DNA from 3 places in the Saccharopolyspora sp. 7B genome. Region 3 is predicted to be linked to each of the others. Evidence: riboswitches for the same ligand, from Rfam matches in the RefSeq annotation. Region 3 holds a riboswitch; each other region holds the start of a gene.

Region 1 (4,451 bases), on a different contig from region 3:
ACGCCCGGAACGGTACGCCGGGGGACCGACGGCGGATGGGGAAGCGGCCGTTCCTCGATTCCGGTGCTCCTTGCCTCGGACCGCGATCGGCTGACCCCCGATCGATGACGAACACCCGGCGAACGCGATTCCCCGACCCGCCGCCGCACCCCGCTCGGGCACGTCCGAGTGAAAGGCGTGCGGGGTCGGTAGCGCAGCGCGGCCCGCCGCGAACTGCGGGCGGCGCACCCCGGCACAGCTGAGTCGCACGCCATGACCAGGCGATTTACGTTGTGCGCATGCAGCACATCACCTTGATCTGCGGAGACTGCAACGGCAAGGGGTGCAGCAACTGCGGCGGCACCGGCACGATCACCATCGTCGAGGACTAGGACCGCGCCGAGCGGCCGCGAAACCCGCCCCGAGCAGGCCGTGCGCGGCGGGCAACGCTGCTAGCGTGCCGAAATGGCCGCCAACGGGACCGTCCTGGTCATCGGAGCCGGGGTGATCGGGCTCAGCACCGCCGTGATCCTCGCCGAATCCGGCGTGCCGGTGCGCGTGCGCACCGACGAGCCACCCGCCGACACCACCTCCGCCGTCGCCGGCGCGATCTGGGGGCCGGCGCTGCTGCAACCCGCCGACCGGGTGCGCCGGTGGGTCGCCGACACCTACCGCGCGCTGGTCGAACTGGCCGCCGACGACACCAGCGGAGTGCACCTCGCCACCGGGCGGATGGCCGCCCGCGTCGACCTCGGCGACCAGCTGCCGCCCGAAGCGCTGCTGCTGCCCGACCTGCGCCGCTGCACCCCGGACGAGCTGCCCGCCGGGTTCCGCAGCGGCTACCGGGCGACGCTCCCGCTGATCGACATGCCGCGCTACCTCGAACACCTCACCGGGAGACTGCTCGCCGCCGGCGGCGAACTGCTGATCAGCCCGGTGTCCTCGCTGGCCGACGCCGCGGCCGAAGCGGACCGCATCGTCAACTGCACCGGGGTCGGCGCGCACGAGCTCGTCGGCGACCCCGGCGTGCGGCCCGTGCGGGGGCAGCACGTCCTCGTCCGCAACCCCGGCATCAGCGAGTACTTCGTCGAAGTCGGCGCCGGACCCGAGTTCACCTCGTACGTCCCGCACGGCGACCAAGTCGTGCTCGGCGGCGTCGCGGGCGAGCACGACTGGTCCCGCGCACACGACCGCGACGACAGCGCCGCCGTGCTGCGCCGCTGCGCGCAGGTCGAACCGCTGCTCGCCGGCGCCGAAGTCCTCGGCGAGACCGTCGGACTGCGCCCCGGGCGCGACGCCGTGCGGCTCGAAACCGAACGGTTCGGCGGCGCCACCGTCGTGCACGACTACGGGCACTCCGGCTGCGGGGTGTCGCTGTCCTGGGGCTGCGCCGCCGAAGCCGCCGGGCTCGTCCTCGGCCGACCGGTGCGCTGACCGGCTCACGTCAACGCGTCGACCACCCCGTCGATCTCCTCCGCCAGCGTGAAGTCCTTCGCGGTGAGGCCACCCGCCGAATGCGTCGAGAGGGCGAACACGACGGTGCGCCAGCGGATGTCCAGATCCGGGTGGTGGTTCTCGCTCTCCGCGATCTCCGCGACCCGGTTCACCGCCTGGATGGCCTGCGGGAAGCTCGCGAACTCCACGCTCCGCACGATCGTGGTGCCGTCCTGGGCCCACTCCGGTAGCCGGGACAGCGATTCGGCGACCTGGGTGTCGTTCAGCAGTTCGGTCATGCCCACATGGTGGTCGTCGGACGGCCGGAACGCGACCGTCGACCCCCGGCTCGGTGGCGGCACGTAGACTGCCGGTCGCCACGGGAGTCCAGCGCGCTGGGCTGAGAGGAGGGGCGCATCCCCTCGACCGTCCGCACCTGAACCGGATCATGCCGGCGCAGGGAGGTGTCGCGATCAGCTCGAGTTCGCACGCGTGGCCGAGACCGGTGTGCTACTCGGGAGGACCGTTGAACCCCTTACTGCGCTGGGCCGCGGCACTCGCCGCCGCCGCGCTCACCACCGGATGTTCGCTCATCGGGAGCTCCGGCGATGACACCGCGGCGCGCACCGTCACCCTCGTCGCGCACGACTCGTTCGTCGCCGACCCGGCGCTGCTCGCCGACTTCGAGAAGCGCAGCGGCATCCACCTGGAGATCCGCAACAGCGGTGACGCCGGAGAGCTGACCAACAAGTTGGCGCTGTCCAAGGCGGCACCGCTCGGCGACGTCGCCTACGGCGTGGACTCCACCTTCGCCTCCCGCGCGCTGCGCGCCGACGTGTTCGCCCCGTACCGGCCCGCCGCCGCCGACCGCGGACCGCAGCGCTACGCCCAGGACCAGCAGAACCGGCTCACCGCCGTCGACGTCGCCGACGTGTGCCTCAACATCGACACCGCCTGGTTCGCCGCGCACCGGCTGCCGGAGCCGACGACGCTGCGCGACCTCACCGATCCCCGCTACCGGGACCTGACCTCGATGCCGGACCCGACGACGTCCTCCCCTGGATTGGCGTTCCTGCTCGGCACCATCGACGCCTTCGGCGAGCCCGGTTGGCAGGACTACTGGCGCGCCCTCGACGCCAACGGCGTGCGGCTGTCCTCCGGCTGGGAAGAGGCCTACAACCAGGACTTCTCCGGTTCCACCGGCCAGGGGCCGCGACCGATCGTGCTGTCCTACGCGTCCTCGCCCGCCGCCGAGGTCGACGAGAACGGTGCGCCGCGCACCAAGGCCCTGCTCGACACCTGCTACCGGCAGGTCGAGTACGCGGGCGTGCTCACCGGCGCGAAGGACCCGCAGGCGGCGCGGGAAGTGGTGGACTTCCTGCTCTCGCCCGAGTTCCAAGGTCAGGTCGCCGACCAGATGTACGTGTACCCCGCGGTCGACGGGGTGCCGCTGCCCGAAGGCTGGGCGGCCAGCGCGCCGCTGCCGTCGCGGCCCGCGGAACTGCCCGCCGACGAGGTGGAGAACAACCGGGACCGGTGGGTCGAGCAGTGGCGGACGCTGGTCCGGGGATGACCGGCGAACTCCGCCGCCGGGTTCCGGTGGCGCTGGCCGCGGCGGTCGTCCTCGGCTTCCTCGGGGTCTTCTTCGCCTGGCCCGTCGCGGCGATCATCGGGCTGGGCGTGCGCGGCGACGTCGGAGCGGTGCTCGCCGAGCCGGCCACTTGGCGGCTCGTCGGCTTCACCCTCGGGCAGGCCGCCGCGTCCACCGCGGTCGCGCTGCTCTGCGGGCTGCCGCTCGCCTACGTGCTCGCCAGGCTCGTCCTGCCCGGCACAGGGCTGCTGCGGGTCGCGGTGACCGTGCCGTTCGTGCTGCCGACGATCGTCGTGGGCATGGCCTTCCGCGCGTTGTTCGGCGCCGACGGGGGAGTGCTGCCGATCGTGCTGGCCAACGCGTTCTTCAACGTCGCCGTCGTCGCGCGCACCGTCAGCGGGTTGTGGGGGCACCTGGACCGGCGGATGGAGGACGCCGCCCGATCGCTGGGAGCCGGGCGGCTGCGCACCTTCACCTCGGTGACGCTGCCCGCGCTGCTGCCCGCGCTCGGATCGGCGGCGGCCGTCGTGTTCCTGTTCAGCGCCACCAGCTTCGGGGTGGTGCTGGTGCTCGGCGGCGGTCGGCTGCGCACCCTGGAGACGGAGATCTACCTGCGCACCGTGCAGCTGCTGGACCTGCCCGGCGCCGCGGCGCTGTCCCTGCTGCAGCTGGTCGCCGTCGTCGCCGCCCTGCTCGTGGCCACCATCGCGCGCCGCCGTCGGGAGACCGCGCTGCGGCTGCGCGCGCCCGCGACCACCGCCCGGCCGCCGCAAGGCGCCGAGTGGTGGATCGTCGGGCTCGCCGGTGCGGTGCTGTGCGGGCTGCTCGCGCCGATCGTCTCCCTGCTGGCGCGGTCGGTGTCCACCAGGGACGGGTGGGGGCTCGCGGGCTACCGCGCGCTGCTGGGCACCGGGCAGCCCGGGACCCTGGAGGTCACCGGGCTCGAAGCCGCGCTGAACTCGGTGCGCACCGCGGTCGACGCCACCTGGATGGCGCTGCTGCTCGGGCTGCTCGCCTCGTTCGTGCTCGTCGCCGTGCGCCGCAGGTTCGTCGCGGAGAGCCTCGACCTCGCGCTGATGCTGCCGCTGGGGGTGTCCGCGGTGACGGTCGGCTTCGGCTACCTGATCACGCTCGGCTCGCTGCCCGGCGAGCTGCGCACCTCGCCGCTGCTCGTGCCGTTCGCGCAGGCCCTGGTGGTGACACCGCTGGTGATCCGCACCGTGCTGCCGGTGCTGCGGGCCATCGACGACCGGCTGCGGCAGGCCGCGGCGACGCTCGGCGCCGGGCCGTGGCGGGTGCGGCGCGAGATCGACTTCCCGCTCGCGGTGCGTTCCGTGCTGGCCGCCGCCGGGTTCGGGTTCGTCGTGGCGCTCGGGGAGTTCGGCGCCACCAGCTTCCTCGCCAGGCCCGATGCGCCGACGCTGCCGGTGGCCATTGCGCGGCTGCT
Region 2 (4,451 bases), on a different contig from region 3:
CTGCACCGCATCGTCGTCGAAGCGGACCTGGTCGCCGCCGAACTCGCCCGCGCGGTGCGCTCCCGCGCCTGCACCGGGCTGCCCGCGATGGCCCGCGTCGACCCGGCGCAGGCCGTCGTCGCCGCGGGCGGCAGGCAGGACCTGCCCGAAGCGGTGCGCGGCATGAACGAAGGGCTCGACCGGATCCGCGGCGCCGTCGTGCAGCGCACCGAGGTCGCGGCCAGCCCGCCCGCGCCCGGTGGCCGCCGCCAGCGCGCCATCGGCGGCGTCAAGGCGCACCTGTCGCTGCGGTCCTCGCTGTTCCGGCACGCGCTGCGCTGCACGCTGGCCGTCGCCGTCGGCATGGTGATCGTGCTGCTGCTGGACGACCCGTCCGCGTCCACGCTGCTGCTGGCGCTGTACGTGGTGCTGGCGCCCGCGGCGCGGGACAGCATGAACGGCGCGCTGGAGCGCACCGGCGGCGCGGTGCTCGGCGTGGTGGTGCTGGCCGCGCTGATCACCCTGCTGCCCGGGGTGTACCTGCTGGTGCCGGTGATCGTCGTCGGCATGCTGCTCGGGGTGGAGCGGCTGCGCACCGACTACCAGGTGCTGCTGAGCTCGCTGATCGCGGTGACCGTGATCGACCAGGCGATGCGGCTGGACCGGCCGCTCGCGAACATCGCGATCAGCTTCGCGTCCAACACGGCCGTCGGCGCGGCCATCGCGCTCGGCGTCGGCTACATCAGCTTCATCGTGCTGCCCAGCAGCATGGTGCCGGACGTGCGCGGGGCCATCCGCTCCACCGTGTGGTCGGTGTCCGAGCTGCTGCGCAGCGTGCGGGCCGCCGGGCAGGGCCACGAGGTGCGCGCCGCCATGCAATCCGCGCACGTGCTGGCGCTGCGGCGCACCCAGGACCTGCTGGGCATGCCCGCGCTGCTGGACGAACCGGACTCGGACGAGGACCCGCAGACCACGCGGGCCGCGGCGATCGCGCTGGACGCGCTGCGCCAGGACGTGGCGACGCTGGCGTTCCGGCCCGAGGGCGAACTCGCCGTGGCGGTGCCCGCGCTCAAGGCGGTGGACCAGCTGCTCAGCGGGCGGAGCAACCCGAAGATCCCGGACATCCAGTCCGCCGGGGCGCCCGCGACGGAACTGCTGGCCAGCTCGCTGGTGGAGAACGCGCTGCACGCGCGCTCGGCGATCGACCAGACCCTCGGCAACGAGCCGTGGAAGAGCTACACGATCAACTTCGTGCGGACCGAACGGCTCCGCATCCGCTGATCACCGGGTGACCGGCCCGCCCGCTCTGGCGGGCCGGTTCAGCCCGGCGGCCTGGTTCAGCCCGGCGGGCCGGTTCAGCCCGGCAAGCCGGTTCAGCCCAGCAGGCCGGGGCTGGAGGCCTTCGCCCAGAAGCGCTGCGGGATGCGTCCCGCGCCGACCGCGAGGCGGCCCGCTTCGACGGCGGCGCGCATCGCGGCGGCCATCCGCTCCGGGTCCTGGGCCCGGGTGACGGCGCTGGCCAGCAGCACCGCGTCGCAGCCCAGCTCCATCGCCAGCGCCGCGTCGGAGGCGGTGCCGATGCCCGCGTCGAGCACGACCGGCACCGACGCCCGGGACACGATCATCTCGATGTTGTGCGGGTTCCGGATGCCCAGCCCGGTGCCGATCGGCGAGCCCAGCGGCATCACCGCCGCGCAGCCCACGTCCTCCAGCCGCGTCGCCAGCACCGGGTCGTCGTTGGTGTAGGCCAGCACCACGAAGCCCTGGTCGACGAGCTGCTCGGCCGCGTCCAGCAGCTCCACCGGGTCCGGCAGCAGCGTGTCCTCGTCGGCCACCACCTCCAGCTTCACCCAGTTCGTCCCCAGCGCTTCCCTGGCGAGCTGCGCGGTGAGCACCGCCTCCGCCGCCGTGCGGCAGCCCGCGGTGTTCGGCAGCGCCTCGATGCCGAGCCGGTGCAGCAGGTCCAGCACGCCGGTGCGGCCCCCGGCGTCGGCGCGGCGCATCGCCACCGTGGTCAGCTCGGTGCCGGAGGCCAGCAGCGCCCGCTCCAGCACCGACAGGTTCGCCGCTCCCCCGGTCCCCGTGATCAGCCGGGAGCCGAACTCCCGGCCCGCGATCACCAGCGCGTCGTCCACGTCAGCCCCCCTGCACCGCGGTGAGCACTTCGACGGCCGCCCCGTCGCGGAGTTCCGTCGCCTGCCAGTTCGCCCTGGGCACCACGGTCCCGTCCACGGCGACGGCCACACCGCGCTCGGGCACGCCGAACTCGGCGAGCACCGCCGCCAGCGTCGCATCCACCTGCACGGGACGTTCCGCCCCGTTGATCACCACTTGCACGGTCGACCTCCTCCGTCGCCTGCGGGAACCGGTCCGGCGACCGGTGGTTCGCGGCCCGACAGCTCCGCCAGCACCGCGTCCGCGGTGATCGGCGCGAGCAGGAACCCGTTGCGGTGGTGGCCGGTCGCGGCCAGCACCCCCGGCTCCAGTTCGCCGATCACCGGCAGGTTGTCGTGCGTGCCGGGCCGCAGCCCGGCGACGGCTTCGAGCAGCTCGTACTCGGCGATGCCCGGCAGCACTCGTTCCGCGTCGGCCAGCAGGTCGCGGACGCCGCCGGCGGTGACGGTCTCGTCGAACCCGGCGTCGTGCTGGGTGGCGCCGACGACGAGCCCGCCGTCGTCGCGCGGGACCAGGTAGACCTGCCTGCCGCGCACCGGGCCGCGCACGGTGCGCGCGGGCGGGGGCAGCGCGGTGGGGCGCGCCCGCAGCCGCAGCACCTCGCCCTTGACCGGGCGGATCCGGCCGGTGAGCGCCGGGTGCAGCTCGCCGGAGCGGGCACCGGCGGCGATCACCGCGACGTCGCAGCGCAGGGTCCGTTCGGCGAGCTCCACCTCGCCCGGCCGCACCCGCCGCGCCGCCCCGGCGCGGAACCGGACGCCCGCCGCCTCCGCCGCGGCCCGCAGCGCGGCCAGCGCCAGCCGGTTGTCCACCGCCAGATCGCCGGGCACCTCCAGGCCGCGCCGCACCGCGGGCCCCAGCGAGGGTTCGAGGCGGCGCACCTCCCGGCCGCCGAGCCGGGTGACGGTGCGCCCCAGCGAGGCGAGGTGGTCGGCGAGCATGTCCAGCTCGGCGCGGTCGGCACCGTCCACGCCGACCACCAGCGTGCCCTCCCGGCGCAGCCCGGACGGCAGCCCGGACCCGCGGGCCAGCTCGGCGGCGAACGACGGCCAGCGGCGCAGCGACTCGGACCCGAGCTCCAGCAGTTCCTCTTCCCCCGGCGCGGCCTCGGCGACCGGGGCGAGCATCCCGCCCGCGACCCACGACGCACGCCGCTCCCCCGCATCGACGACCTCGACGCGGTGGCCCGCGCGCGCGGCCGTCCACGCGACGGAGAGACCGATGACCCCGCCACCGACGACGGTGACGGACGACTGCTGCTGCATCTGCGCTCCCTGCGCCGGCATGACCCGGATCAGGTTCGACGGTCGGGGCCTGCGCCCCCTCTCAGCCCGGATCCCGGGCTCCCGTGCCAACCACCACCACCGTACTCATCCGCCCGCGCGAGGTCAGCCGCCGCCCGGCCGCGGACTACCCTGGGGGCATGCCCGGATTGGACGGTTTCGGCATCCGCACGCGGCTCGCCGACGCACGGTTGTACCTCTGCACCGACGCGCGCGCGGAGCGGGGCGATCTGGCGGAGTTCGCCGACGCCGCGCTGTCCGGCGGCGTGGACGTCGTCCAGCTGCGGGACAAGGGGCCCGGCGGGGCGCCGCTGGAGGCGCGGCAGGAGCTGGCGGCGCTGGAGGTGCTCGCGGAGGCCTGCGTTCGGCACGGCGCGCTGCTGGCGGTGAACGACCGCGCGGACGTGGCGCTGGCCGCGGAGGCCGACGTGCTGCACCTGGGGCAGGACGACCTGCCGGTGGACGTGGCGCGGCGCATCGTCGGCGACGAGGTGGTGCTGGGGCGTTCCACGCACGACGTGGTGCAGGCGGACGCGGCCTCGACCGAACCGGGCGTGGACTACTTCTGCACCGGCCCGGTGTGGACGACGCCGACGAAACCGGGCCGGGAGGCGGCGGGCATCGAGCTGGTGCGCCACGCCGCGGAGCACCGCGGGCACGGGAGGCCGTGGTTCGCGATCGGCGGCGTCGGCCACGACAACCTCGCCGAGGTGGTCGCGGCGGGCGCGGAACGGATCGTGGTGGTTCGGGCCATCACCGAGGCCGAGGACCCGCGCGCCGCCGCCGAATCCCTCAAGGCCGGACTACCCACCTGACCACCGAACCGGCCCGGCCGGGTTCGCGACTCTTTCCTGTCAGCGGCGAAGCCGCTGAGCAGCGACCACAAGAGCAACCAGACCACCCGCGGGTTCTCAGCGGTTCCCTCGCGAGGACAGCTTTTTGGGGGGGGGGGGGGGGCCCCCCGGGGAAAAAAAACCCCCGCGGGCGCACCAGGGGGGTGGGCGCCCCCCCCCC
Region 3 (4,451 bases):
GGCGGGTTCATCAACTCGATCTGGCCGCGGCACTACGGGCTGCTGGCGGGCGCGGTCGCCGCGGTGCGCCGCTCCGGCGGGCGGGCCGTGATGACCGGGCAGGGCCTGTGGCCGACGCCGGAGGAGGCGCGCCCGCTGGTGCGCAACCTCGCCTCGCAGTTCGAGCTGATCGACGTGCGCGACGAGCCGTCGGCCGAGCTGCTCGACTCCGCGGGCCAGCTCACCGCCACCGGCGACGACATGTTCTTCGGCATCGCCCCGGAGCTGTACCGCACCGACGACCTGCGGGACGTGATGATCTGCCTGCAGTCGGACCTGCTGGACGTCACGGTGCCCGCGCTGGCCGGGTTCCTGCTCGACACGCTGCGCGCCTGGGACGTGCGGCCCGAGCAGGTCGGCGTCATCGAAGGCATCCCGCGGGTGGACCGCGAGGTGTTCGCCCTCGTCGAGCACGACCTGCCCGGCGCCCGCTTCTACCCGTTCTCCGAGATCATGGACCACGGGCTGCCCGCCGCCGCCGGCCAGCGCTGGCTGTCGACCCGGTTCCACATGCACCTGATGGCCGCGGCCGCCGGGGCGCACGGCGTCGCCGTGTCGATCAACTCCGGGTACTACACGAACAAGCACCGGTCGCTGATCCAGCGCGGCTCCGGCTGGGGCCTCAGCGAGGGCCTCCAGGTGCCGCCGCAGCCGCGGGAAGGCGGCTACGAGCGGTCGACGCTGGACGCGCTGCAGGAGGCCAAGTCGAAGCTCGCCTGGTCCATCTACGGGGACTGAGCCGCCGGGCCGGGCGGCGGCGCGCTCAGGCCGCCGCCTGCCCGGTCTCGCAGGTGCCCTCGGCTCGGGGCCGCAGCACGTGGATGTCCGCGGACGATTTTTCAGGCTCCGTTTCCGCCTGGGCGGACTCGGCGTCCGCCCGGCGGTCGGCGATGTAGAAGGGGGCTGCGGCCAGCACCGGCACCAGCATCCCCGCCAGCATGATCAGAATTGAAGTCCCCGTACTCAAGGCCACCGAACCCCGCGCGGTGGGAGGCGGACCTCCCACGACCGAACACGCCGAACGAACGTGTCGTGAGCCTCATCGTCGTGGCTGAGGGTGTTCGTTAACACCGCTCGAAAGTGCTCCTGATCACGCTTCCCGCGAGCGCCCGCACCGCGGCTGACCACCCGCGTCACCGCCCCCGCCGCGCCGCAGGGCACGTCGCGGAGGGTGATCGGGTCCGGGTATTCGCCGCAGCGCGGAAACCGTGCCGCCGCAACGACTTCTCACGCCGGGAGCCACTGCGCCGTCGGCCACCGCTCCAGGCGCCACGCGCCGTCCCAGAACATCCACTCGTACTCGGTGGCACGCGCGAACGCGGCCAGCATCCGCTCCCGCACCGGCTCGTCGGCGGCCGCGGCCGCCCGGTCGGTGAGCTCGCGGGCCGCCAGCACCGCTTCGGCGAACTCCTCGTCGGCGTAGGTCTCGATCCACCGCCGGTACGGGTGCGCCGACACGTCGCCGACGGCGGCGAGGATCTCACTGCCCACGTGCTGGTACACCCAGAAGCACGGCAGCACCGCCGCCAGCAGCACCGGGTAGGGGTCGACCAGCGCGCTCGCCCGCAGGAACGAGGTGTAGGCGGTGCACGACGGCGAGGTCGCCACCCCCGCCAGGTCGTCCGCGGAGAGCCCGAACTCCTCGACGTAGCCCGCGTGCAACCGGCGCTCCTCCACCAGCGCGCCCCGCGCGGCCCCCGCGAGGAACGCCGCGTCCGCCGGATCCTCGGACCGGGTCGCGGCCGCCGACAGCGCCTGCGCGAACGCGATCAGGTAGCGGGCGTCCTGCACGATGTAGAACGCGAACCGCTCCCGGTCGAGGGTGCCGTCGGTGAGCGCCGCGTTGAACGGGTGCGCCACCACGGCCCGCTGCAGCTCGGCGGTGCGTTCCCAGGCGCGGGCGCAGAAACCGCCCGCGGGCGGATCGGGCAACCTGCTCATGACCTTCGTCCCTCCGATCTCACCACCAGCGGTGGAAGTGATGCACGGGCCCGTGCCCGCGGCCCACGTCGAGGCGCTCCGCGGCCCGCAGCGCCCCGGTCAGGTAGTCCTTGCCATCCCGCACGGCGGTCGCCCAGTCGGGCCTGCGGGGACGCAGCGCCGCGATCGCCGCGGACAGCGTGCAGCCGGTGCCGTGGTCGTTCGCGGTGTCGATCCGCTCGCTGCGCAGCCACCGCACCTCGCCGTCGCCGCGGAACAGGTCGGCGCTGGCGGGTTCCGCGCGCAGGTGCCCGCCCTTGAGCAGCACCTGCTTCGCGCCCAGGTCGGCGAGCCGCTGCGCCTGCGCGGCCATCTCGGCCGAGCCGGTGATCTCCGGCTCGCCCAGCAGGTCCGCCGCTTCCGGCAGGTTCGGGGTGATCAGGTCGACGCGCGGCAGCAGCTCGTCGCGCAGCACCGCGACCGCTTCGTCGGCGAGCAGCCGGTGGCCGCTCTTCGCGACCATCACCGGGTCCAGCACCACGTGCGGCGGGGCGTAGCGGTCCAGCACGGCGACGACCGCGCGGATCACCTCGGCGTTCGCCAGCATCCCGATCTTCACCGCGTCCACCCGGACGTCGTCGAGCAGCGTCGTGAGCTGGGCGGTGACGAACTCCGGCGGCACCTCGCGGACCTCGGCGACACCGGTGGTGGTCTGCGCGACCAGCGCGGTCACCGCGGACATGCCGTAGGCGCCGTTCGCGGAGAAGGCCTTCAGGTCCGCTTGGATGCCGGCTCCGCCGCTGGGATCGGTCCCCGCGATCGAGAGCACGTTCGGGACCCGGTCGGATCCGGGCAGGGCAGCACGAGTGGTCACGTCGGTGACGTCCCTCCGCTAGCACGAACTAGGTCAGGTTCGACGGGTCTGCTCTCAGCCCGGCCGTCCGGGCACCCCGCGTCACTGGCCCCAACCTAGCAACGGGCGTCAAGCCGCGGACTCACTCGACGAGGCCGATGATCGCGCCCGCGGTGAACCGCTCCCCCGCCCTGCCCTGCCGCCACAGCGTTCCGCTCGCCGGGGCACGCACCGTGCGCGGGGCGCCGTCGGTCACCACCTCGGCCACCGGGGCTCCGCTGCGCACCCGGGCGCCGTCGGGTACCAGCCAGCGGGCGAGGGAACCGGGCTCCCGCGGATCGTCGTGCGGACGCGGGAAGTGCAGGTCCGTCACGGGGTGCGCCTCCGGGTTCCGCTCGCTCGACGCGCCCAGCATGGGCGGTGATCCTTCTCACCACAAGCGGGTTCCGCGCCCGGCGCCCTGGTTCGGGCGGCCCAGCACCGGGTCAGCGGCGAGTCGAGACCGCTCCGCCGAACAGCCGCTCTCACACGATCGGAGCAGCGCAACCGCCGGTCACTCCCGCCACGCGAATGCAACGTGCGCGCTGATCGTTCCGTCTAGAGTTCGAGATCCGGCCAGTGGACCGAAGCCGGACGAACTGCGCGCCCGCGGGTCGTCCTGACAGGTATGGGGGTGGGACGGCAATGTTCCCCGATCAAGAGCACGTGTGGTGGATCGTCGGAGCGGGCAAGCGGGTCCGGCACGCGATCACGGTGCGCCCGGGCGCCAGACCGGCCGGTGATCCGGTGCAGACCCTGTGCGATGCGACGATCAAGCTCCCGCACGAGACGTGGCCCGCCACCAAGGAACCGTCGAGCCGCCGCATCACGGAGCGTTGCGCGGAGTGCGAGCAGGCGGTCGACGAACAGCTCGCGCGTGACGGCGATCTCGTGGTCACCACCTGGGACGCCTAGGGCGAGGGAAGTCACACCGCTCAGGGCTGATCGCCTAGTGAGGCGACCCTGCGTGGCGGATTAAAGTTGACGCAATGGACACCACTGCCGACGCCCCCCAGACCGCCCGTTCCCGCCGCTCCGCCCGGCCGGATCCGGCGGAGGTATGGGCTCCGCTGGCCGGTCTCGCCGACGCCGCAGCGCAGGGCGGGACGTCCGGAGCCGTCGCCATCACCCGCGGGTTCGACCGCAACAGCAGGCTGCGCGCCAAGGCGCTGCGCGACCTGCTGGAGGAGCGCGGGGTGGCGGCCATCGAGATCACCCCGGCCGTGGGCAGCGAGCGGCTGCTCGCGGACAGCGAGATCACGTCGGTGGTGAACCTGATCGGCGCCGGTTCCTGGCAGCCGTACCGGCTGGCCGCGAAGCTGCGCGCCCCGCTGCTGGCGGTGCGCGGCGACGAGGAGGCCGGGCAGGACTCGCGGGACGTCATCGGCGTCACCGCCGCCGAGGACCGGCGCGACGTCGCCCTCTCGCACGTGGCGGTGCGCCCGGAGACCGAGGGCCAGGGCAGCCTGATCGTCACCGCCGACGGCGAGCCGATCTCGGTGCCCGGCGGTTCCGCGGTGGTCACCCTGCGGGAGCAGCGGCTGGAGGTCCGGCTCGCGGGCCCGGACTTCGCCGAGCAGACCTTCGCCGCCACCGAAGT

What was found. A riboswitch is a leader RNA that binds a small molecule or an ion and turns the genes downstream of it on or off. The one in region 3 is predicted to bind thiamine pyrophosphate.
Region 1: it holds a riboswitch for thiamine pyrophosphate, as region 3 does, so the genes downstream of both, LCD33_RS07180 (thiamine ABC transporter substrate binding subunit) here and thiD (bifunctional hydroxymethylpyrimidine kinase/phosphomethylpyrimidine kinase) in region 3, are expected to answer to the same signal.
Region 2: it holds a riboswitch for thiamine pyrophosphate, as region 3 does, so the genes downstream of both, thiO (glycine oxidase ThiO) here and thiD (bifunctional hydroxymethylpyrimidine kinase/phosphomethylpyrimidine kinase) in region 3, are expected to answer to the same signal.

The regions. Positions count from the first base shown of each region.
Region 1 covers NZ_JAIUKC010000035.1:11,122-15,572, forward strand. Annotated here, with positions in the region: gene LCD33_RS29335 (DUF6157 family protein) at 1-2, opposite strand, end outside; gene LCD33_RS07170 (FAD-dependent oxidoreductase) at 445-1,413, shown strand; gene LCD33_RS07175 (4a-hydroxytetrahydrobiopterin dehydratase) at 1,419-1,712, opposite strand; TPP riboswitch at 1,783-1,893, shown strand; gene LCD33_RS07180 (thiamine ABC transporter substrate binding subunit) at 1,940-2,986, shown strand; gene LCD33_RS07185 (iron ABC transporter permease) at 2,983-4,451, shown strand, end outside.
Region 2 covers NZ_JAIUKC010000158.1:27-4,477, reverse strand. Annotated here, with positions in the region: gene LCD33_RS22625 (FUSC family protein) at 1-1,260, shown strand, start outside; gene LCD33_RS22620 (thiazole synthase) at 1,353-2,114, opposite strand; gene thiS (sulfur carrier protein ThiS) at 2,116-2,316, opposite strand; gene thiO (glycine oxidase ThiO) at 2,304-3,419, opposite strand; TPP riboswitch at 3,409-3,514, opposite strand; gene thiE (thiamine phosphate synthase) at 3,578-4,252, shown strand.
Region 3 covers NZ_JAIUKC010000194.1:888-5,338, forward strand. Annotated here, with positions in the region: gene LCD33_RS25440 (polysaccharide pyruvyl transferase family protein) at 1-777, shown strand, start outside; gene LCD33_RS25445 (hypothetical protein) at 803-1,012, opposite strand; gene LCD33_RS25450 (TenA family protein) at 1,267-1,980, opposite strand; gene thiD (bifunctional hydroxymethylpyrimidine kinase/phosphomethylpyrimidine kinase) at 2,000-2,833, opposite strand; TPP riboswitch at 2,827-2,922, opposite strand; gene LCD33_RS25460 (lipoyl domain-containing protein) at 2,955-3,227, opposite strand; gene LCD33_RS25465 (hypothetical protein) at 3,497-3,766, shown strand; gene LCD33_RS25470 (hypothetical protein) at 3,841-4,451, shown strand, end outside.